One region of the Paenibacillus sp. FSL R7-0163 genome, then DNA from elsewhere that is predicted to be linked to it. Evidence: riboswitches for the same ligand, from Rfam matches in the RefSeq annotation. Region 1 holds a riboswitch; each other region holds the start of a gene.
What was found. Region 1 has a riboswitch for thiamine pyrophosphate ahead of NST45_RS17735 (thiamine phosphate synthase). Riboswitches for the same ligand answer to the same signal wherever they lie in the genome.
Positions count from the first base shown of each region.

Region 1 (5,299 bases):
CCTCCCTGCGAACCTCCTCCAAGGACAGCTTTTTGCGCGGAAAATCATAAATGGAGCTGAAGCTGCAGTAGGTACAATGATTCACACAAAAATCCGCAAGATACATCGGTGTGAACAGCTGCATCGAATAACCAAAATGTGCACGGGTCAGTCGCTGTGCAGCCAACGCCATCTCCTCTAGCAGCGGCGTTGCTGCCGGAGAGAGCAATGCCAGCAAATCATTTTCGTTCAGCTTGTCTTTTCCAAGCGCCCGCTTAACGTCATCCTCCCGGAACTCCTTCCACAGCTGCTCATAAGGATACTGCTCCAAGCGGGCCAGTGTGTCAAAAAAGCTCATGCTAATTCTCCCTCCTTTCGTGAACCTATCAAATTCAGTTCAGAAATCCAGTCAACGGTGACGAAGCAAAAGCAACTTCTTCTACAGGACCGAGTCCTGCCAAATAAGCTTTGCGGCCAGCGGATATCGCCTCGCGGAACGCTTCCGCCATGACGAGCGGATTACGTGCCGTTGCGATAGCCGTATTAAGCAGAACAGCAGCGGCCCCCATCTCCATTGCTTCCGCCGCTTCCGAGGGCTTGCCAATTCCGGCATCTACAATAATCGGCAAATTCACTTCTTCAATAAGAATACGCACAAGCTCCTTGGTGCGCAGGCCGCGATTCGTCCCGATCGGCGCACCAAGCGGCATCACAGCAGCAGCACCGGCATCTCTCAGACGTAAAGCAGCCGAAAGGTCCGGACTCATATATGGCAGTACTACAAAACCCTCCGCCGCTAGAATCTCTGTAGCTCGTATGGTCTCCAGATTATCTGGAAGCAGGTATTTCTGATCATTGATCACTTCGATCTTCACCCAGTTCCCCAGTCCCGCAGCTCTTGCTAATCTCGCAATACGGACTGCCTCTTCCGCTGTACGCGCTCCTGAGGTATTAGGCAGAAGAGTCATGTGGCCGGGAATGTGGTTCATGATATTTTCTGCTCCACCTTCCGGGTCCACTCGGCGAAGCGCTACAGTAATCACCTGAGAACCAGAGCTTGCGATCACTTCGGGGATCAGAGCATTCCGGCTATATTTTCCGGTTCCGATAAATAATCTACTAGTTAATTCGATGCCTCCAATATGTAACGGGTCATGCATGAAATTACCTCCCTTTGGTTCTTATAAATTTCTCAAAATTCTATACCGCTCCATCTCAACCCCCACCAACAAAGTGCACCAGTTCCAAACGATCATCCTCGCTCAGAGCTGTACTTTCATAATTCTCCTTACTGACAATTTCTCCATTCAGCTCAATGATCATCAGACGACCCGACCACTCAGGAAGACTGATCAAATCAGCTATAGTTTGAACACCACCAGAACACTCTGCGGATTTCCCGTTAATCAACAGTCTCATTCTGAATCACCCCCTTCGCCTATGCTTTTACCTCCCGGCTATGAATGAACCGCCTTATGAATAGCTTTGGCGGCCTCATAAGGATCATCCTCTCCGCAAATACCGGACATCACAGCAATTCCTGCCGCGCCTTGCCTAATGATCTGTGCCGCATTAGCGGGACCAATTCCGCCAATCGCAATTACAGGAATAGAGCTAGTCTTCACCGTTTCTGCAAGCAGCTCTAACCCACGTGCGGGCAGCCCTAGCTTGCTCGCCGAGGGAAATACATGGCCAAACAAGCAATAATCAGCTCCCTGCTCTGAAGCATTCGCCGCTTCTTCCGGAGAATGAACCGATCTCCCCAGCCAAAGCTGAGGTGCAATTCGCCGGGCTGTAACCGGGCTCAGACTGTGCCCAGCCAACTGAACACCCGCGGCACCAGCTGCCAATGCTACATCGATCCGGTCATTGATTATCAGTTTGGTAGCGGGTATACCGGCAGCCAACAGCTCCTGTGCCGCAGAGAGCAGTTCGCGTGCTGGACATTGCTTCTCTCTTAAGTGAATATAATCGACCCATGTCTGCACCGTGACAGCCAGTTCAACAAATTGTCTCAACTGCTGCTTGCCGTCTGATATTAGATGGATCTCAGCTTGTACCACTCGCGATCTCCTCTCTCTCACTTCCCTGTAGGTCAGTAAAAAACAAAAAAACTGCCCCCGTAAGGAAGGCAGTCAGAATCTGTAACTAGACGGTACTACAAATAGCCCGACAACAGAAATTCGTTCTCCACTTCCCTACGCTGGTCTTAACCAGATCAGGTTCAAAGGGTCCGGAAATCCATTCCGTCTCAGCCAAACGGCACCCCTAGTGACATAAATATACAATTTTAAAATGCTAACGTGGTTTATAGTAACATATTTTTTTATTGAAATACACCCATTTATTCACATTAGCTGTACTAATCTAACCGTTTACTACCTCGCCACCATTTACATGAATAACCTGTCCAGTCACATAACTGGAATCGTCAGAGGCTAGATATACATAGGCTGGCGCCAGCTCCTCTGGTTGTCCAGGCCGTTTCATAGGCTGCGTGCCTCCAAACTCGCTAACCTGCTTCGCATCAAAGGTAGAGGGAATTAGCGGTGTCCAGATTGGACCTGGCGCTACACCGTTTACCCGTATGCCCTTCTCCGCCAGATTCGTGGACAAAGATCGTGTGAAACTAAGGATAGCTCCTTTAGTTGATGAATAGTCCAGCAGCTGCGGGCTTCCGCGATAAGCGGTAATTGAAGTTGTATTTATAATTGTAGATCCTGCTTTTAAATGAGGCATAGCTGCTTTTGTTAAATAGAACATCGCAAATATATTCGTACGGAAAGTACGCTCTAGCTGCTCGGAAGTAATATCCTCGATCTTAGCTTGCGGATGTTGCTCTGCCGCGTTATTGATGAGAATATCAAGCTTTCCTAAGCCCTCCACCGTCTGTTTAATAAGATCCTTACAGAATTTCTCGTCACCGATATCACCTGGAATTAGGATACATTTGCGGCCTTCCTGCTCGACCTGACGTTTAGTTTCCTCTGCATCTGAGTGTTCATTAAGATATGAAATGACCACATCAGCGCCTTCTTTAGCAAAAAGCACAGCAACTGCACGCCCAATTCCGCTGTCTCCACCGGTAATCAACGCCGCCTTGTCTTGCAGTTTACCTGCTGCTTTATAATTTGCCGGCTCGTATTTGGGCAGCGGCGTCATTTCACTCTCAATCCCTGGCTGATGATGCTGCTCCTGTGGGGGTAAGGTTTTTGTAGCTTGTTTATTATTGCCTGACATCTTCCCTATCTCCTCTCGTTAAGCAAATTGATAGTTAACTGATCATCTTAGGATGGCACAACAATGCACGTTTATACGCTGGGTTTGTCATTTTCTTAAATCGCTTTACGAATCTTACTTACCACAATGCAAGTAGAAATAAACAACCGTGGATGTAAACTGCTGTAAGTGGAGAGGACTTCACTGCATACAAAAAGGCACAGCATCGCTGCTGTGCCTTGAATTGTTCACCCTAACTATTTCAAAGAAGAAACATGATTTTCTGCATTCACTTCATGTTCCAGTACCCACATAAAATAAAGAGCCTTAGCTGCTTTCTCCCGGGTCACTATGGCTTTAGGTTCTAGTTCTGTCCCATTGACCATTTGGCCTCTAGCAATCCCCACTTCAGATCTAATAAGCCCTAATTCATAAGCACTTTTCACTTTTGAAATTAAAAAGGGAGAAATGTCCGCCGTATCAACCAGCTGCTGCCAGGATACAAGTGGATAGTACATCGCTCCTCTAGCGCCTGGATCCAGATTGAAATCATAACCAGGATCTCCTGGCACTACTGCTGTGCCGTTATAATCAGTCATGTACTTAGGTTTATTAGCAAACTTTACTTGGTAAACATCATAGAGAATAGCACCCATCGTTTCACGTGACAGCTTACCTTTCGGATAATAGGCAAGATCTGATCTTTCCACTTTCATTAACTTAGAAATACTGCGTGTGAATTCAGCAACTGTCATCTCCGTATCTGGCTTAAAATTCCCTTGACGGTCTTTGCCCATTACTCCCAGCTGGATTAATTTTTCAATTTGATTGCGGTAATAAGCAGCTTCCCCGGTCGTCGTATCATTAGTTATTTCCGGAAAAACCTTATCCCAGTTGCCTGTTAGTGCCGCATGCTTAACGTTCCCTTTAAGATAAGCAGTAATGGAGGCAGCAGTAGAATCGCCAGTAGCACCTTTCTCTACAAGCTCCGTAACAATCATCCGCGAAAATTGTTTGGCGAGCGCTTCTTTAAAATGAGTCCCATCGATTTTCTTTGAAGGATGCCCGTTAGCGTAACTTCCGTCATTTGTTTTGCCTGGCGTTTCTCCGGCTTCAATTGACATGAAGAGGGCTGTTATCGCTTCTACTCCGATCTCGTTATAATATTTCAGACTTTCCGAGTTAAGGTCAATAAGTGTAACTCCAGATTCATCTGCAACCCGTTTAAGAATATCTACAAACTTTCTTGATTTAAAAGAATTCTCATAGATATATCCCGGACTTGCATTCCCTTTAATTCTGGACATTGGCGTTACCAGTACTGGTATCATGCCCCGGGCTTGGATCGCAGGGAGATAAACTTCTTTAAGGTAGTTTTCATACATTGCCTCAGTCGAACCTCTGCCGTAACGTCTGAACTCATCTGCACTCTCATCATTGTGTCCGAATTGAATAAACACATAATCCCCAATGCTGCCACTCAGTAAAATGTCGTTAAGTCGACCTTCTGTATAGGCATTTTTAAACGAGCGTCCTCCCATGGAATAGTTAGTTACACTCACTTTATGTTGATTAAACATACTGCCAATAATCTGGCCCCAACCACTCATTGGCGCTTCGTCGAAGGTGTAGGACTTGACCGTGGAATCTCCAAGTATAAATAAATTCGGAAGAGCTCCAGCTGCTCTATGCTGTGGCAAAATCGGTTCCAGTATGATCTCCTCAATCCCCACAGCTGTGTTCACTTTGTTCGGTTCAATCTCAATATCTATATGGTCACGGCCGTTTACATACGTATAAGTCCACTTTTCAACAAGCGGCTGGTCTGCATTCCTGATACTGACACGATCCCATCCTCTGCGTCAGAAGTCGTTTTTACATATACGTTGTAGGTTCCAGGGGAAGCATCCATTCGAAACGCCATGCCGTAGTTATTATAATTATCCTTTTCAGATTTAGGTTCAGCAAAAAAATAAGATTCTGTGATGAAAAAACCTGTTCCATCGGATGTAATTGAATCGGTATGCACTTCTCTAGCGGGTAAAGCGTTGGTCTCTTGGACAAAACCATAACCTAATGATGAGTCATACAATTGCGCACC
Region 1 is NZ_CP150224.1:3,971,442-3,976,740, forward strand. Features, by position in the region: gene thiH (2-iminoacetate synthase ThiH) at 1-337, opposite strand, end outside; gene NST45_RS17725 (thiazole synthase) at 372-1,139, opposite strand; gene thiS (sulfur carrier protein ThiS) at 1,195-1,398, opposite strand; gene NST45_RS17735 (thiamine phosphate synthase) at 1,437-2,042, opposite strand; TPP riboswitch at 2,158-2,259, opposite strand; gene NST45_RS17740 (SDR family oxidoreductase) at 2,347-3,219, opposite strand; gene NST45_RS17745 (GDSL-type esterase/lipase family protein) at 3,456-4,931, opposite strand; gene NST45_RS17750 (hypothetical protein) at 4,985-5,299, opposite strand, start outside.

Region 2 (5,299 bases), 2.9 Mb from region 1:
TCGTTTTCACTATAAGTTCCCTAAGATAGCAGGTAAAATGTTCAGGTTCTTAGCCAGCCAATTCATTTCTTTTGCAAAACGTTTTGGAGGTACACTATGTTTGTCCATCGCGGCATTAATCCACCACGGGCTTTCCATATACCACAACAACTGCAATGATTTTGTTAAATACCCCTGCTCCACCGTTCGTTCCTCACGATATCCGTCAATAAATGCTGAAGCTAGTGCTCCATCTAAATCTTCATCTAAAGCAGATGACATCACTGCTCGCGCTACATCAAGCTGCGGATAATCATATTTGAACCGATCAAAATCTAGAATTGCAGACAATTGGCTATCTTGAAATAAAAGATTATCAACCCATAAATCACGATGTGCCCATCCAGCTACAAGTCCTTCGAATATTTCCGGATCTATTTCTTCAGTCGCTCTCAGTTGTATCTCTAGGTCAGTGATGAGTGAAGTTTTGCCCATTTCCTTTGATTGTTGTAGGAGTACATTCCAATGTTCTAAACGTTCCTCAGGGCTTTGGGGAATAAATTGTGGGGTTCTTTTCAAACTAAGGGTCCCATCATTTAATAAACGATGCATTTTACCTGTGGCACGACCCAAATCAAACATTTGAAGGATGTTAATTTTGCCCGGCTCTATGACACGCCCTTCACAATATTCCATAACCATAAACGTCTCTCCCATATCTGATTCCAATAAAACTTTATGGTTATAAGCCAACAATTCGGGACATGGGAGCCCCTGTAGATACAGTCTTTTCTGTTGAGAAAAAGCAAAGTTCAGCTCTTCTGGGTTATACAATTTATATCTTTTTTTGTTGTATTGTTTAAGTAGAAATGGTCCTGAATCCGTTATGATTTTCCATTTAAGATTTAACCAGCCACGTTTTATTGGGGTAGCATGAAGGACTTTCAATCCAAAAAAATGATAGAAACTATTACTTAAATCCTCTAAAATGGCTTCCTCTGAGCGAATCGCTTCCATTTCATCAACTCCTATCTATTCAAAGTATAAAAGAAGAAGCCGCCAATGACGACTTCTTTTAGATATTTCTTTTTAGCAGAAAAAGTTATCTATAAATGAGGCTCCCGCCTTGGAGAAACTCTTGCGCCTTCTCTTGCATTCCTGATTCAATTCTCGTCGTATTACGGATATTATGAGAGATCTTCATACTGCAAAATTTCGGCCCGCACATGGAACAAAAATGAGCTGTTTTAGCGCCTTCCGCAGGCAATGTCTCATCATGATATTCTAGCGCTCGCTCAGGATCTAACGATAAATGAAATTGATCACGCCAACGAAATTCAAAACGGGCTTTCGAAAGAGCGTTATCCCGGTCTTGTGCTCCTTTATGCCCTTTCGCCAAATCTGCGGCATGTGCCGCTATTTTATAAGTAATGACCCCTACACGTACATCTTCCTTATTAGGCAGGCCAAGATGCTCCTTCGGAGTTACGTAACATAACATTGCTGTACCGAACCAACCAATCATCGCTGCACCTATAGCAGAGGTAATATGATCATACCCCGGCGCAATATCTGTAGTCAGTGGACCTAACGTATAAAAAGGGGCTTCGTTGCAAGTTTCAAGTTGCTTATCCATATTCTCTTTAATCAAGTGCATCGGCACATGTCCTGGACCCTCTACCATCACCTGTACATCATGACTCCAAGCCATAGCTGTTAATTCACCTAACGTCTCTAACTCGGCAAATTGTGCTTCATCATTCGCATCAGCAATCGAACCCGGACGTAATCCATCGCCTAGGGAAAAAGAAACATCGTACAGCTTCATGATTTCACATATCTCTTCAAAATGTGTATATAAAAAGTTCTCTTGATGATGCGCAAGACACCATGCCGCCATAATGGAGCCACCTCTTGAAACAATACCTGTCATACGTTGTGCCGTCAACGGGATATAACGAAGCAGAACTCCCGCATGAATGGTAAAATAGTCCACCCCTTGCTCCGCTTGCTCAATGAGCGTATCACGGTATACTTCCCACGTTAAATCTTCCGCTTTCCCATTCACTTTTTCCAAAGCTTGATAAATAGGCACCGTTCCAATAGGAACAGGAGAATTACGGATGATCCACTCGCGTGTCGTATGGATGTTTTTACCTGTGGAGAGATCCATTATATTGTCTGCACCCCAGCGGGTAGCCCATCTCATTTTCTCCACCTCTTCCTCTATGGATGAGGATACTGCGGAGTTTCCAATATTGGCATTGATCTTTACCAAAAAATTACGCCCAATAATCATTGGTTCACTCTCTGGATGATTGATATTCGCTGGAATGATGGCGCGGCCGCGGGCTACTTCATCTCTTACAAATTCCGGTGTCACATTCTCACGAATCGCAACGTATTCCATTTCCGAAGTAATAATCCCTTTGCGTGCATAATGCATTTGAGAGACATTACGCCCCTTTTTCGCTCGCAAAGGTTTTCTATGGAGCGCTGGAAACACTTCCGCCACAGCTTTTCCCGTTGCATTCCCGTTATCTTCAGGCTTCACGGTTCTTCCTTCGTACGCTTCCACATCCCCTCGTTCCTCAATCCAGCTTAGACGATTGGGCTCTAACCCCTGACGAATATCAGTATGAATATTAGCATCCGTGTAAGCCCCACTTGTGTCATAGACATGAATTGGGGAATTCTCCTCTTCGCCGTCTATGCCCGCAGTTGGACTAAGTGAGATCTCCCGCATAGGCACCTGAATATCAGGCCGTGAACCCTTTACATACACTTTTTGACTTGCTGGAAAAGCTGATAAATTGATTGGATCGTTGTTCAATTCGCTTGTCATCTCAATTCCTCCTATAAGGTGATTTGATCAAGCGGAGACGGTCTACTCCCCACACATAGAAAAGGCCACATCTGTATAAGATGAGGCCTTAGAGTAGACAAATAGAAATAGAGCTCCATTTCCTCCGCTGGCATTATCCAGATCAGGTTTGACGGTCGATAGTTATAACTATCCTCTCAGCCTGGTCCCACCAAGCTCCCGTAACTATATAATTGCTACTTCAAAGTATAACCGAAAAGAGAGAATTATCCAAATCTACTCAAATGTGAGATCAACGTGTACGTTAGTATAACACCAGTACCCCAAATCCTTCCAGAAGCACCTCGCCCGACAATGTTGTGCCGCTCAGTAAATCTGTTTTGGTCTCATGAAGATGGATCGTGACAGGAGTCTCACTATAATTAAGCAAAAAAGCATAACTGGAAGAAGCTCCGGTACGGACTTGCAGCTCTACCTCTTCTGGGAGCTCCAGCCAATTTGCTGGCGATTGTAGATCAATTAATTTTATGATCTCAGCCGCTGCCTGTTCGTTAAATACGGCTCCGTAATACCAAACCTCACCCTTGCCGCGACGATTTCTAGTTACCGCCGGTTTTCCTGCATAATAATCAGAGGCGTAAACCGCCATCACTTCAACCGAAGCTTCCTCTATTTTGAGAATATCATTAAAGTCATCTGCTCCTGTAACGACTTCGGTCGCGCCCGACCAGCTAATTGTTGTTGGCTGACGACTGCCCTTAACCATTGTGAATTCTTCAACTGTGATCCCGCATAGATCCTTAGCAGCACCTGGGAAAGGACGCATATAACATTGACCGCGCTCATCCTTATAGCCAGTTCTACAGCCGAAGATCAGTTTGCCGCCTTGTTGAACATATTCATCCAGCAGAGACGCTGTCTCATCTGTCATAATCGCTGGGTGAGGATAGATAAGCACGTCGTACCTTGCAAGCTCCTCCAGCGTTGTTTTTTTGCGCAAATAGAGCACGTCATTAGGGATATGCTTCCGCTGAAGAGCCTTGTACCACTCCTTATTGCTCTTCCACATAAACGGGCCATGCCAAACATCGTATTCTCCATCCCACTCATTGTCATAATCACGAACAATAGCAACGTTAGCCTGATTATGAGTACCGATAAACGCTTGACCTGCTGCTGCCAGCTCCTGACCGATCTGCCCCGCTTCCCGCACTCTCCGGTTAGGCTGATTATGATAGTCATTGATTCCATGCCAATAAATTTCATTGCCCATCGTAGCTGTCCGCCAGCGGAAATATAACACCATATCTGCCCCATGAGCGATCGACTGATAAGTCCATAACCGCATCTGCCCGGGCTTTGGAGAAGGCATATCCATCCGGTTCACCCAGCCACCCGGGCCCGACTGCTGCTCCATAATGCAGAAATTCGGGGATATCGAACGAACAACAGATAACGACAGTCCCCAGCCTCTATCATTCAGCGGATTCCGCTCATTCGGGTCATAAAAAATAGTAGAGAACTGAGGATAGGAATCATAGCTGAAGAAATCCAGCAGTTCATCCGTCATTTCATGGCTATCGAGATGACCGAACAGACCGTTCGTGGTTACCCATTGCTTAGGGGCAAGTTTACGAATGATATCCGCTTGGTTTTTGGCAAAAGAAATTGTATTGTCCGAAATAAACCGCTTTTCATCCAATGCCTGATGAGGATTGGGTTGCTTCGCTACTGGAGTCGGACGTGGAAGATAGACCTGAGACCAGTCACTATAGCTTTGATTCCAAAAAACAGCTCCCCATGCCTCGTTCAAATGCTCAAGCGTAACATATTTCTGCTGTAGCCATTCCCGGAAGGCCTTATGGTCACTCTCCGAATAAAATTCACTGATCTCACAGTTGAGCTCATTATCAATTTGCCAGCCAACTACACCCGGATGATTGCCGTAATGTTCAGCCATTTGTTCTGCAATACGTGCACACAGATCCCGGTATTTAGGACTGCTGTAATTATAATGGCGGCGCATGCCATGCTGAAGTGTAACACCTTCGTAGGTTACATTTAATACTTCTGGATACTTATCAGTCAACCAAGCTGGAGGCGTTGCCGTCGGAGTACCAAGTACAACCTGAAGGCCATATTTATGTGCTAGATCAATCGCCCGATCAAAGAGCCCGAACTGAAACTCCCCTTCTGTGGGTTCAAAAATAGACCAAGCAAACTCCCCCATCCGAATGATCGTAAAGCCGAGTTCACGCATCCGGCGATAATCGTCCTCCCACATGTTTTCTGGCCAGTGCTCCGGATAATAACAAACGCCAAGCTCGAATTTTTCAGTTGCGACAGGTTTCTTCATCATTACCTCCAAAGTATTAAAAATATGCTTTCAATATTTTATAATTCTATTGTAGTATCAATGATAAGAGGTCTTATATAACAAAATATTGCTATCATATAACAATCTTGCGTTTATTTCCTTAATCCAACTTGCGCTCT
Region 2 is NZ_CP150224.1:39,437-44,735, reverse strand. Features, by position in the region: gene NST45_RS00205 (phosphotransferase) at 10-996, opposite strand; gene thiC (phosphomethylpyrimidine synthase ThiC) at 1,082-2,824, opposite strand; TPP riboswitch at 2,927-3,036, opposite strand; gene NST45_RS00195 (beta-galactosidase) at 3,108-5,159, opposite strand.
Region 2: it holds a riboswitch for thiamine pyrophosphate, as region 1 does, so the genes downstream of both, thiC (phosphomethylpyrimidine synthase ThiC) here and NST45_RS17735 (thiamine phosphate synthase) in region 1, are expected to answer to the same signal.

Region 3 (5,299 bases), 720 kb from region 1:
CCAAAAGATTGATCGCCAGCATTCATCAGCGGCAGCAGAATCTCAAGACTTTTTTTCTCAATCTCCTTGTCGAGCGGTGAAGTTGCATCTTCATGTGCAACCAGTAAATCCAGGGCTTGTTCAGGATTCTGCTCCACAAATTCCTGTCCTTTTGTAATGGCATTTAGAAATTTTTTAAAGTAGGCTTCAGAATTTTGCAATCCTTGTTCGCTGGCCACCAGCACAAGCTCATAATAGTCAGGCACTCCGTAATCCGTTGGATTAAGCGAAGTGACCGGATGTCCCTCTTTTTCAAGGATTAGTTGTTCATGGTTGATGAACCCGCCCATTATTGCGTCTACTTGTCCAGTAGAGATCGCAGGGATGAGGTCAAAACCTACGTCAATCAGCTTGGCGGATGAAGGATCGCCTCCATCACTCTGGATCATTGTCCGAATCATCGCTTCATAGAGCGGAATGGAGGAATAGCCGATTTGTTTTCCCGCGAGCTCTTTTGGACTATGAATACTGCCAGCCTGAGGAACCATCAGATGATTCAGTGGATGCCGCACGATTGCTGCAATCGAACGTACAGGGATTTTCTCGCCGCGTGCCATAAGTACCTGAGGCTGATAACTGAGCGCTAGATCAATTTGATTCGCTGCAACAAGCTTTAGGGAATCATTGCTGTCTGCAGGCATTTTGATCTCGACATCCAAACCTTCCTCTTGGAAAAAACCTTGCTGTTGCGCAGCGTATAGAAAGGAATGAACGGCATTGGGATACCAATCAAGCATAATCGTCAGCTTGTGTGACTGCTTATTTTCGGTATTGGAGGGATCGGTTTGGGAGTTGTTATTTATCTTGTCTGCCTTCCCGCAGCTGCTTAAGAGCAAAAGTGTGCATACTAGAAATACAGAAATAAGTCCTCGTTGTGGGGATTTTAAATGATTCATTGGTTTGATCCTCTTTTCTTTAAAAATAATTGTTCGAGTAAAGCTATCGCCAGAAAAAGCACCACACCAAGCGCGGACAGCAGAAATACAGCCGCGAACATTTCATCGCTCTGCATATTTCCGGCCATTCTGCGGCTGAAGTAACCGAGTCCTTTACTGCCGCCGAGCCATTCCCCGATAGTAGCTCCGATGACGCAGTATACAATGGACAGCTTTAAGCCAGAGAAAAAAGCAGGCAACGCCAGTGGAATTTGGGTTTTGACAAGCAGCTGCCAGCGGTTTGCACCAAATGTTAATAATAAGTCCTTGTAAGTCTGGCCACTTGTACGAAGTCCATCATATGTACTCACTACGACTGGAAAAAAAGCCGTCAAAAACACCACAGCCACTTTGCTCCACAGCGAATATCCGAACCACATAATAAAAATGGGGGATAGCGCAATTAATGGGATCGTCTGGCTAATGATAAGAAAGGGATAGATGGCCTTTTCTATGGGGCGATACAGGAACATTCCAGTGCCCAGCAATACACCACAAATAACAGAAAGGACAAAACCCACCAGTATCTCCTGTAACGTCGCCAATAAATGCTGTCCAAATAATAATTGCCTGTGCTCGATCAATGCGATTCCAATAGAGGAAGGTGCAGGGAGAATAAAGGCTGGAATCATGTGAAGGCGAACAGCTGACTCCCAGATTACAAGAATGAGCAGTACCAGAAGAAGGAAGGGACCATAGTTGTCTAGATGTTTTTTAAAAGGTATAGGTCGCATGTAATCTCCGCTCCAGCTCTGCACGCAGTGCTATAAACCGGGGTTCGTAGTTCATCTTATAATGTCTTGGCCTTGGTAAATCCACAACGATCTCCTGTAATTCGCTGTGCGCACCGCCAGATAATAAATAAATCCGGTCACTGAGCAATAGTGCTTCCTCCAGATCATGAGTGATGAGCATAATCGTCTGATTCAATTCACCCCATAACTCCAACAGCCAACGGTGTATCTCGCGTTTGGTCATGGCATCGAGAGCGCCAAAGGGCTCATCCAGCAGCATAAGACCACTTCCGCCTCCAGCCACTAAGGTGCGCAGAAATGCGACTCGCTGTTTCATTCCACCCGAAAGTTCATGGGGATAAGCCTTCTCTACATCTGCTAAGCCGAAGCGGGTCAACATTTCCCGAATCTGAGTGATCGTTTCTTGTTTATTGAATCTGGGCTTGATCTCCCAAGGCAAAAGGCAGTTGTCGAGCACTGTCCTCCAAGGCAGCAATAAATCCTGCTGAGGCATATAAGCGATCTGACCTAAACGACTAGCGGTTGACGGGTGCGTAGAGAGTTTTATTTTTCCGTGAGTAGGTTCGAGTAAACCGGCAATCGTTTTGAAAAATGTACTTTTCCCGCATCCGCTAGCACCTACTACGGAGACGAATTCCCCTTGCCTGATATCCATGGATAGATCTGCGAATACAGGGGGTTGCTCAGATTCCGGAAAAGAGTAGGTTAGGCCTTGAATAGATAAAATGGTCGTGATGATCAAACCTCCTAAAATTTTTGTGGAGCGCCTAAACAAATAAAAACCCATCCATTTCCAGAGGAAATGAATGGGTCAAAAAGTTCATTCTGCATAATAACACTTAACATGCTTGATGAAAATTCTGCTCCACTTCCCTCCGCTGGTATGATCCAGATCAGGTTCCAAGGGTCCGGAGCTTGAAGCTCCGTCTCAGTCGGCCGACTCCCCTAGTGAAATAACAGGTCCATATTAATTTGTTAATAAATATACCATATCTTTCTGAGAAGTAAAGAGAGAAAGAAGTGAAGGATTAATCCAAGATTGGGTAAGATATAGGTAGGAATCTAGTTAATATTATAATTCCGATGTATATAATCGGAAAAAAGTATTGACGATCATGTGATGGCAGTGTACTATTCAATTTACCGGAAAAAATCCGGGTAGAGAGAGGGGATTTAATAATGAAAAAATGGAGTTTAACTATTATATTGGCGTTAACCGTGGTCCTTATAGCGGCTTGCGGCAATAATTCGAATACCAATACGGCTGCTGAACCTACAGCTGGAACGAATGGTGGAGCAGCATCTTCAGCGCAAAACAGTTTGGAGGCTGTGAAAGCCAGCGGCAAATTGCGGATAGGTACAGAAGGGACTTATGCGCCTTTTACTTATCATGACACTGCGGGGAAATTGACTGGTTTTGACGTGGAAATTGCTGAAGAAGTAGCAAAACGTTTAGGTGTTAAAGCTGAATTTTTTGAAACTCAGTGGGATGGTATTTTCGCTGGAATGGATGCGAAACGGTTTGATGTAATCTTTAATGAAGTTTCCATTAACGAAGATCGCAAAGTGAAATATGATTTCTCTGAACCCTATATCGTATCCAAAGCAGTATTGATCGTGAGCGAAGACAATGAGGATATTAAGACCTTTGCCGATCTTAAGGGTAAAAAAGCCGGACAATCCCTGACAAGTAACTTATCCGACATCGCTCGTGAGAACGATGCTGAAATCGTAGCTACGGACGGTTTCAATCAAGCGATGGATCTGCTGACTTCGGGACGTATTGATGCAACTGTGAATGATGGCTTGTCTTATCTGGATCTAAAAAAACAAAAACCAGATGCAAAAATTAAAGTGGTTGATGAGATTCCTGAAGGATCACAAAGTGCCGCAGTATTCCTGAAAGGCAATGATGAGCTGGTGAAAGCGGTCAGTGATGCGATTACAGAGATGAAGAGTGATGGAACGTACTTGAAAATTTCCGAGAAATACTTTGGAGCTGACGTTTCAAAATAATACAAGGCTAGCAAGGCTAATTAAGCCTGGAAGCTAAAAAGGATGTCTGAATAATGGATGACCGCAAAATACAAATTTTCTTAGACACACTGCTACCCCTGCTAAAAGCCGGGGTGGCTTTTACCATTCCGTTGGCGCTACTTTCCTTTGTGCTTGGATTGATTTTGGCGATCCTAACCGCGCTGGCACGTCTTTCACCGTGGGTAATTCCGAAGCTAATCGCCCGTTTTTATGTGTGGGTTATTCGAGGAACCCCATTGTTAGTGCAGCTATTTATTATATTTTATGGTTTGCCGGCTGTTGGTATTGTACTCGACCCCTTCATTGCCGCCACCATTGGATTTACTCTTAGCGTAGGGGCTTATTCATCGGAAATCGTACGCGCTGCTATCCTGTCGATACATAAAGGCCAATGGGAAGCTGCCTTCTCAGTCGGGATGACTCGTGGGCAGGCTCTGCGCCGCGTAATTCTGCCACAAGCTGCGCGCGTTTCTGTACCGCCGTTATCCAATTCCTTTATTAGCTTGGTTAAAGATACTTCGCTTGCAGCGATCATCACCTATACGGAGATGTTTAGAACCGCACAGCAGGTAGCCTCTACCACTTATGAGCCTCTGCTGGTATACTCCGAAGCAGGATTGTTTTATTTAGTGTTCTGTTCTGTGCTGTCGGCGCTGCAAAATTACTTGGAGAAACGACTCGATCGTTACTCTGCGACCTAAAGGAGAGATACTTGTGATTGAAATCATTAATTTGCATAAATCCTTCGGCGCACTCCAAGTGTTAAAGGGTATTGATCTGAAAATGGAGCATGGAAAGGTACTTGTCATTATTGGGCCATCTGGCTCCGGGAAGACTACACTGCTGCGCTGTTTTAATCTGTTGGAAATCCCGGATCAAGGCAGCCTGTCGCTCAGTGATATCACCATCAATTTTACAGATCATAAGAAAATTCCTCAGAATTCCGTATTGGCCCTTCGTCAGAAAACAGGGATGGTCTTTCAATCGTATAATTTATTTCCGCATATGACTGCGCTTGGCAATGTGATGGAGGGACAGGTAACTGTCCTGAAACGATCCAAGGAAGAAGCGCGCAAGCGGGGGCTTCAGCTGCTGGCTAAGGTGGGTTTGGCAGATAAAGCTGATAACTATCCACATCAGCTGTCAGGTGGACAGCAGCAGAGAGTGGCCATCGCCCGGGCTATGGCAGTAGATCCAGAAGTGTTATTGTTTGATGAGCCCACTTCGGCGCTCGATCCTGAGCTGGTAGGGGAAGTGCTTAAGGTTATCAAACAATTAGCGGCAGAAGGTATGACTATGGTGATTGTGACCCACGAGATGAAATTTGCCGCCGATGTAGCGGACCGGATCATTTTGATGGATGGTGGTCATATCTTAGAGCAAGGGACTCCGCAAGAAGTGCTGGAGCATCCGAAGAATCCCCGGGCTCTGCAATTTCTGAACAGACTGAATGGTGAAGAAGAGTAGAAAGACAATATACACGAAAAAGCGGCTCGGGAATCATCCGGAGCTGCTTTTTCATGTGTAGATTAT
Region 3 is NZ_CP150224.1:3,254,098-3,259,396, reverse strand. Features, by position in the region: gene NST45_RS14520 (ABC transporter substrate-binding protein) at 1-935, opposite strand, end outside; gene NST45_RS14515 (ABC transporter permease) at 932-1,708, opposite strand; gene NST45_RS14510 (ABC transporter ATP-binding protein) at 1,689-2,471, opposite strand; TPP riboswitch at 2,583-2,686, opposite strand; gene NST45_RS14505 (amino acid ABC transporter substrate-binding protein) at 2,909-3,745, shown strand; gene NST45_RS14500 (amino acid ABC transporter permease) at 3,799-4,467, shown strand; gene NST45_RS14495 (amino acid ABC transporter ATP-binding protein) at 4,481-5,233, shown strand.
Region 3: it holds a riboswitch for thiamine pyrophosphate, as region 1 does, so the genes downstream of both, NST45_RS14510 (ABC transporter ATP-binding protein) here and NST45_RS17735 (thiamine phosphate synthase) in region 1, are expected to answer to the same signal.

Region 4 (5,299 bases), 1.7 Mb from region 1:
GTTCTACTGCAACATTATGATCAAAATTACAGTGCTGGCGGTGAATTAATCTTTAGTCAATTCGCTGGTTTTCTAGCAGGCGTGTTGGTCTCTCCCCTACTTAATCGCCGCTTCGGTAAACGTGGAGGCATCCTCATTGCCACCAGTCTTCTAATAGTTGCAGAAGTTGCCTATGCCTTTCTACCGCCTTGGGGCTGGATGTATTTTATCGCTGTTGCCGCAGGTTTTGGTTTCGGGATGATCGAAGCGGTTATCGGCACCATCATTATTGGTGCTGTAACCGAAGGAACGGCTATTGCGATGAGCCGGCTCGAAGTTCTATTCGGGATAGGCGCACTCGTGATGCCGCTTATCGCCAGTCCGCTCATTGCTGCCGGAGCGTGGAGATTGGCCTTTCTAATCGTCGCTGCCTTCTCTTTGATTTCTCTTATCCTCTGGGCAAGAGGACACTTCGGTAATCTACAACGCATGCTGGATGAACGTGCCTCTGTCCAAGGAGCAGACAATTCGCATTCCTCAAGCTCACGTTCTAACAAAAAATTTCCGTATAAAGGTAAGCAATGGATTCTGCTAGGGATCTTCATCGTTTTCTTTTTTCTTTATGTAGGCACAGAGATGAGTTTAGTCAACTTTATGCCGGCTATCTTTATTGCCAAGCTAGGGATGACAGAGTCTGCGGCAGCACTGACAGTCACTTTCTTTTGGCTGGCGATGTCTACAGGAAGATTGTTTGCGGGTGTAATTGCCGAAAAAATATCTTATCGCGTGTACATTCTCAGCAGCTGTTTACTAACCTTGTTACTGCTGACACTCTTTCCGTTCACTGAAAATCGTATGGCTGCTTTCATTGTAATTCTGCTGCTGGGGCTGTTTATGTCCGGTATTTTCTCCATTGCATTGGTTTTCTCCAGCAAAATGCTGCCTGGCACCGAAGAGTCAACACCCAGCATTATGATTGCTTCCGGAGGCGTTGGTGGTGCTTTGCTACCTCTGTTTACGGGCTGGTCTATGGACCATTTAGAAGTGGCACAAACAGCCGGATTACTTGCCACTTTTGCTGCCTTCTTGTTCCTGCTAAGCATTGCCGCATGGAGATTCCAAGCCAGGCAAGCGGTGGAAGGAAAGAGTTCCCGTATTTAGAATAGTATCAACGTTATCCTTTTAGGGTAATGTGATCTATAAGCATATTCTGAGCACAAGGATGGACAATGAATGAATGAGTCTTTAAATGAGTCTTCAACTGAGCCTTTGTTACATACTGCGCTTATGCAGTTTATATTTCCCTTCTCTATAAAAAAGGGCGATTCTAAGCAGCTTATCCAGCAATTACAGGACGACGGATTCACACGTTTTTTTCTGGATAACAAAGAACTGGAAGCTGCCTATTATGGAGAAGGTTACTGTGTTTCCCATGAACGAATGGAGCGCACCTATTTACCGTTTGCCGCACACGTCCTTTTTCCGCGCAGGAAGGATGCCGACTCGTTTCGCCGTTTTTCCAGAGTAAATAATCTCGACTGCATTCTGGAGATTCCGCAGCAATCTATATTTTTCAAAATTCTCTCGACGGATATATTCATATGTCCCTTTCAGCTTGGATTCGTGACGATACGTGTCCAGCTGGAGGGGGATTCGATTCCCTTTAGTATTGCCCTAGAATTCGCGGATCGTTTCCGTGCGCTAGAGAAAACCTTCATACAGGATGACTACACTTATATTCATTGCGGGGAACAGACCTATGAGATGGTAGAGGATTTTGTCTTCCGAAATTTGGTGGATGGACTGGAGCCATATCTGGATCAATCGGATATCAATGGGGCTTATTTTGAGACCCTTCCTTTTTTCGTAGATGAAAGAATGCAGGTGCAAGCTTTTTACGGCTTTCAGAATGAAGAAGGTTCTGATGAGATTAGTGTAAATCTACGCTATCGCGCCTCACAGCTTGATGGAATTGATCTGAACGGAAAGCCCTATGCCAGTGCAAGCGATCCAGCGTATATTGCAAACTATTGTCATGAGCATTCCTATAATCGCTGGGGCCCAGACACGTATTATATGATGAATGAGCAGACCTTTTGCTGCATGACCCGGGCTGAACAGGAGATTGCTGTTAGTCTAGCCAACCAGATGTACGGGCAATATTATTACGGATTTTTACTCAATATTTTCCACAAAATCGTTCTGCTGAAGCTCGCCAATATGCACTCCCGACTTCGGATTAATCATGATTATGAGGAAATAGACAATCTAATCTACTCCATCAATAAGTTCTCGGCAAAGTTCTACTTCTTGGAGTTGATTTCCCAGTCGCAGGGCCGGGAGATATTTCTTCAGCTGCGTAAAGTATACGGAAACGACGCTTTATTCGAGGAAGTGAAAGAAACCTTAAATGACCTGTTTCAGTATCAGGATAAGTTTCAGTCCAAGCGACGGGATAATCTGCTGATGATTCTCACTGTATTTACGGTAGTAAGCGGGATTTACGGCATGAATCAGGTCATTGACGATCTGGATGGAAAGATTCAATGGAGTAAAATGATTGGATATTCCCCCTTTGAATTTCTTGCCCTCTTCGTGATCATGAGCGGGATTCTGATCAGCGTTGTCCTCACGCTAGGGGCGCTGGTTAGTGAGCTTAAACGGCGTCACCGCAAGAAATATAAAGATCTAGACTAGCAAAAAAGAAACTACTGGATTGGAAAAATTCAGGAGTGCACTACTAGACATTCCGAGTACAGCCGTCTATAATACACCGTATGCGAGAAATATAAGATATAAAGTATGGGTACAAAACTTATACTTACTTATATTGCACATAGAAATACCCGTTAACTTCATAGAACCAGGGGTGCTGGAATTGGCCGGCTGAGATTGTATCCCACAAGATACTGACCCTTATACCTGATCTGGATAATGCCAGCGTAGGAATCGCCAATTGGTTCTGGTCCCTGTGACCTTGACTAACCTTGCGCCAAGCCAGCGTCCCGATCACTCGGGGCGCTTTTTTTGTAAGATCACTAAAAGATGTAGAAAAACGTACATACTACACTTTACGGTTCATGTTGTGAAGACGGATTTCTTGTAACCTTAAAGGAGAGAAGAAGACATGCACCTCAAAAAAGCACTTACGTTGTGCCTCACCTGTGTACTCATTCTTGCCATTGCCGGATGCGGCAGCAACAATGGGAATACAGCCGGAAACAAAGCAAATGCTACTGATCCAACTGCAGCGGCTGGGACGGATGCTCCAAAAGAGCTCACCAAAGTTAAAGTCGCGCTCGACTGGACACCGAACACGAATCATACCGGTCTATACGTAGCAAAGGATCTTGGTTACTACGCTGAAGAAGGTCTGGACGTCGAAATCGTTCAGCCAGGCGCAGCGGGTTCTGATACTATGGTTACTTCTGGCGAAGCCGCATTTGGCATCAGCGCCCAAGAAGGATTAACGCTAGCCCGTCTACAAGGCGTACCCCTTGTCTCGATAGCAGCTATTATTCAGCATAATACGTCGGGATTCGCCGCTCCAGTAGATCGCAATATTAAATCACCAAAGGATTTCGAAGGTAAAACCTACGGAGGCTGGGGCTCACCAGCCGAAGAAGCAGCCATGAAAGCTATCATGGATCCTGAAGGTGGCGATGTGAAAAAGGTGAAGCTGATCAGTATCGGTGAAGCTGATTATTTTACCGCCGTCAAACGTGACATTGATTTCGCCTGGATTTTCTACGCTTGGACTGGCGTTGAGGCTGAGTTGCGTGGCGAGCCATTGGATATGCTGTACTTAAAGGATTATGCGCCACAGCTCGATTATTACACGCCTGTGCTGACGACGAGTGAGAAGCAAATTGCAGATCATCCTGAGCTGGTGAAGGCCTTCATGAAAGCCACATCAAAAGGTTATCAATATGCTATTGATCATCCGGAAGAGGCTGCCGGTATGTTATCGAAGGCCGTTCCTGACCTGGACGCCGACCTTGTCCTAGCTAGCCAAAAATGGCTTAGCCCAAAATACAAGGACGATGCTGCCCGCTGGGGCGAGCAAAAAACCGAGGTCTGGCAAAATTACGGCGACTGGATGTATGATCTGAAGTTGCTGGATAAACCGCTGGATGCTGCTAGTGCATTCAGTAATGATTTTTTACCGGCGGAGTAGAGAGCGGACTTCAGAACCAAGAAGGTTGGACGTTACTTGAGGAAGGAGGAACGGAGCGTAGTGATGTGCTACGTGAGTACCGGACTTCCCAAGTTCGTTCAAGATTCGATGTCGAGTTTGCTTCCTGAGTTACTTCGTTATCAAAGTTGGCTTTTTGAACTTACCTTATAATTTAAGAGCTCAAAAAGTCGGCTTTCAGAACCAAGAAGGTTGGACGTTACTTGAGGAAGGAGGAACGGAGCGTAGTGATGTGCTACGTGAGTACCGGACTTCCCAAGTTCGTTCAAGATTCGATGTCGAGTTTGCTTCCTGAATTACTTCGTTATCAAAGTTGGCTTTTTGAACTTACCTTATAATTTAAGAGTTCAAAAAGACGGCTTTCAGAACCAAGAAGGTTGGACGTTACTTGAGGAAGGAGGAACGGAGCGTAGTGATGTGGTACGTGAGTACCGGACTTCCCAAGTTCGTTCAAGATTCGATGTCGAGTTTGCTTCCTGAATTACTTCGTTATCAAAGTTGGCTTTTTGAACTTACCATATAAAATGAGAGGATTGATTATTGTGGCTAACACCCTACTAAGCATTCAAGTAATTCCAAAAACTCCGAACAATGAGGATTCCATCCCATACGTAGATAAAGCGATTGAGGTCATTCAAAAATCCGGTGTTAAACATCAGGTGAATCCGCTGGAAACCACAATGGAAGGTGAGCTTAGCGAGCTGCTGGAGGTTGTGCGTCAGATGCAAGAGGCGTTGATCGAAGCAGGCAGTCCAAGCGTAATTTCGCAGATCAAAATCGCTCATAATCCTAACGGAATCAGCATGGATAAATTGACGGAGAAATATCGGCCGTGAGATCGACCTGGAAGCTAATATGGCCGCCCCTTGTGGCGGTCGTCTTCTTTTTAACCGTATGGCAGCTATCTGTATCTGTATTTCATATTGAATCCTGGATTCTGCCGAGTCCTGCTGATATTGCCCGTGAATCCACCAGTAACGCTTCTGGTCTTTGGGCTCATACGATGGCTACGCTGCGGCTCACTTTAATTGGTTTTCCCATCGGTACGGGGGTAGGTCTGATCGTCGCTTTGCTTTTGCATCTTTTGCCTTGGGCTAGACGGGCTTTTTATCCACTCATTATTCT
Region 4 is NZ_CP150224.1:5,707,901-5,713,199, forward strand. Features, by position in the region: gene NST45_RS25055 (MFS transporter) at 1-1,140, shown strand, start outside; gene NST45_RS25060 (hypothetical protein) at 1,213-2,676, shown strand; TPP riboswitch at 2,835-2,945, shown strand; gene NST45_RS25065 (ABC transporter substrate-binding protein) at 3,107-4,156, shown strand; gene NST45_RS25070 (MTH1187 family thiamine-binding protein) at 4,717-5,010, shown strand; gene NST45_RS25075 (ABC transporter permease) at 5,007-5,299, shown strand, end outside.
Region 4: it holds a riboswitch for thiamine pyrophosphate, as region 1 does, so the genes downstream of both, NST45_RS25065 (ABC transporter substrate-binding protein) here and NST45_RS17735 (thiamine phosphate synthase) in region 1, are expected to answer to the same signal.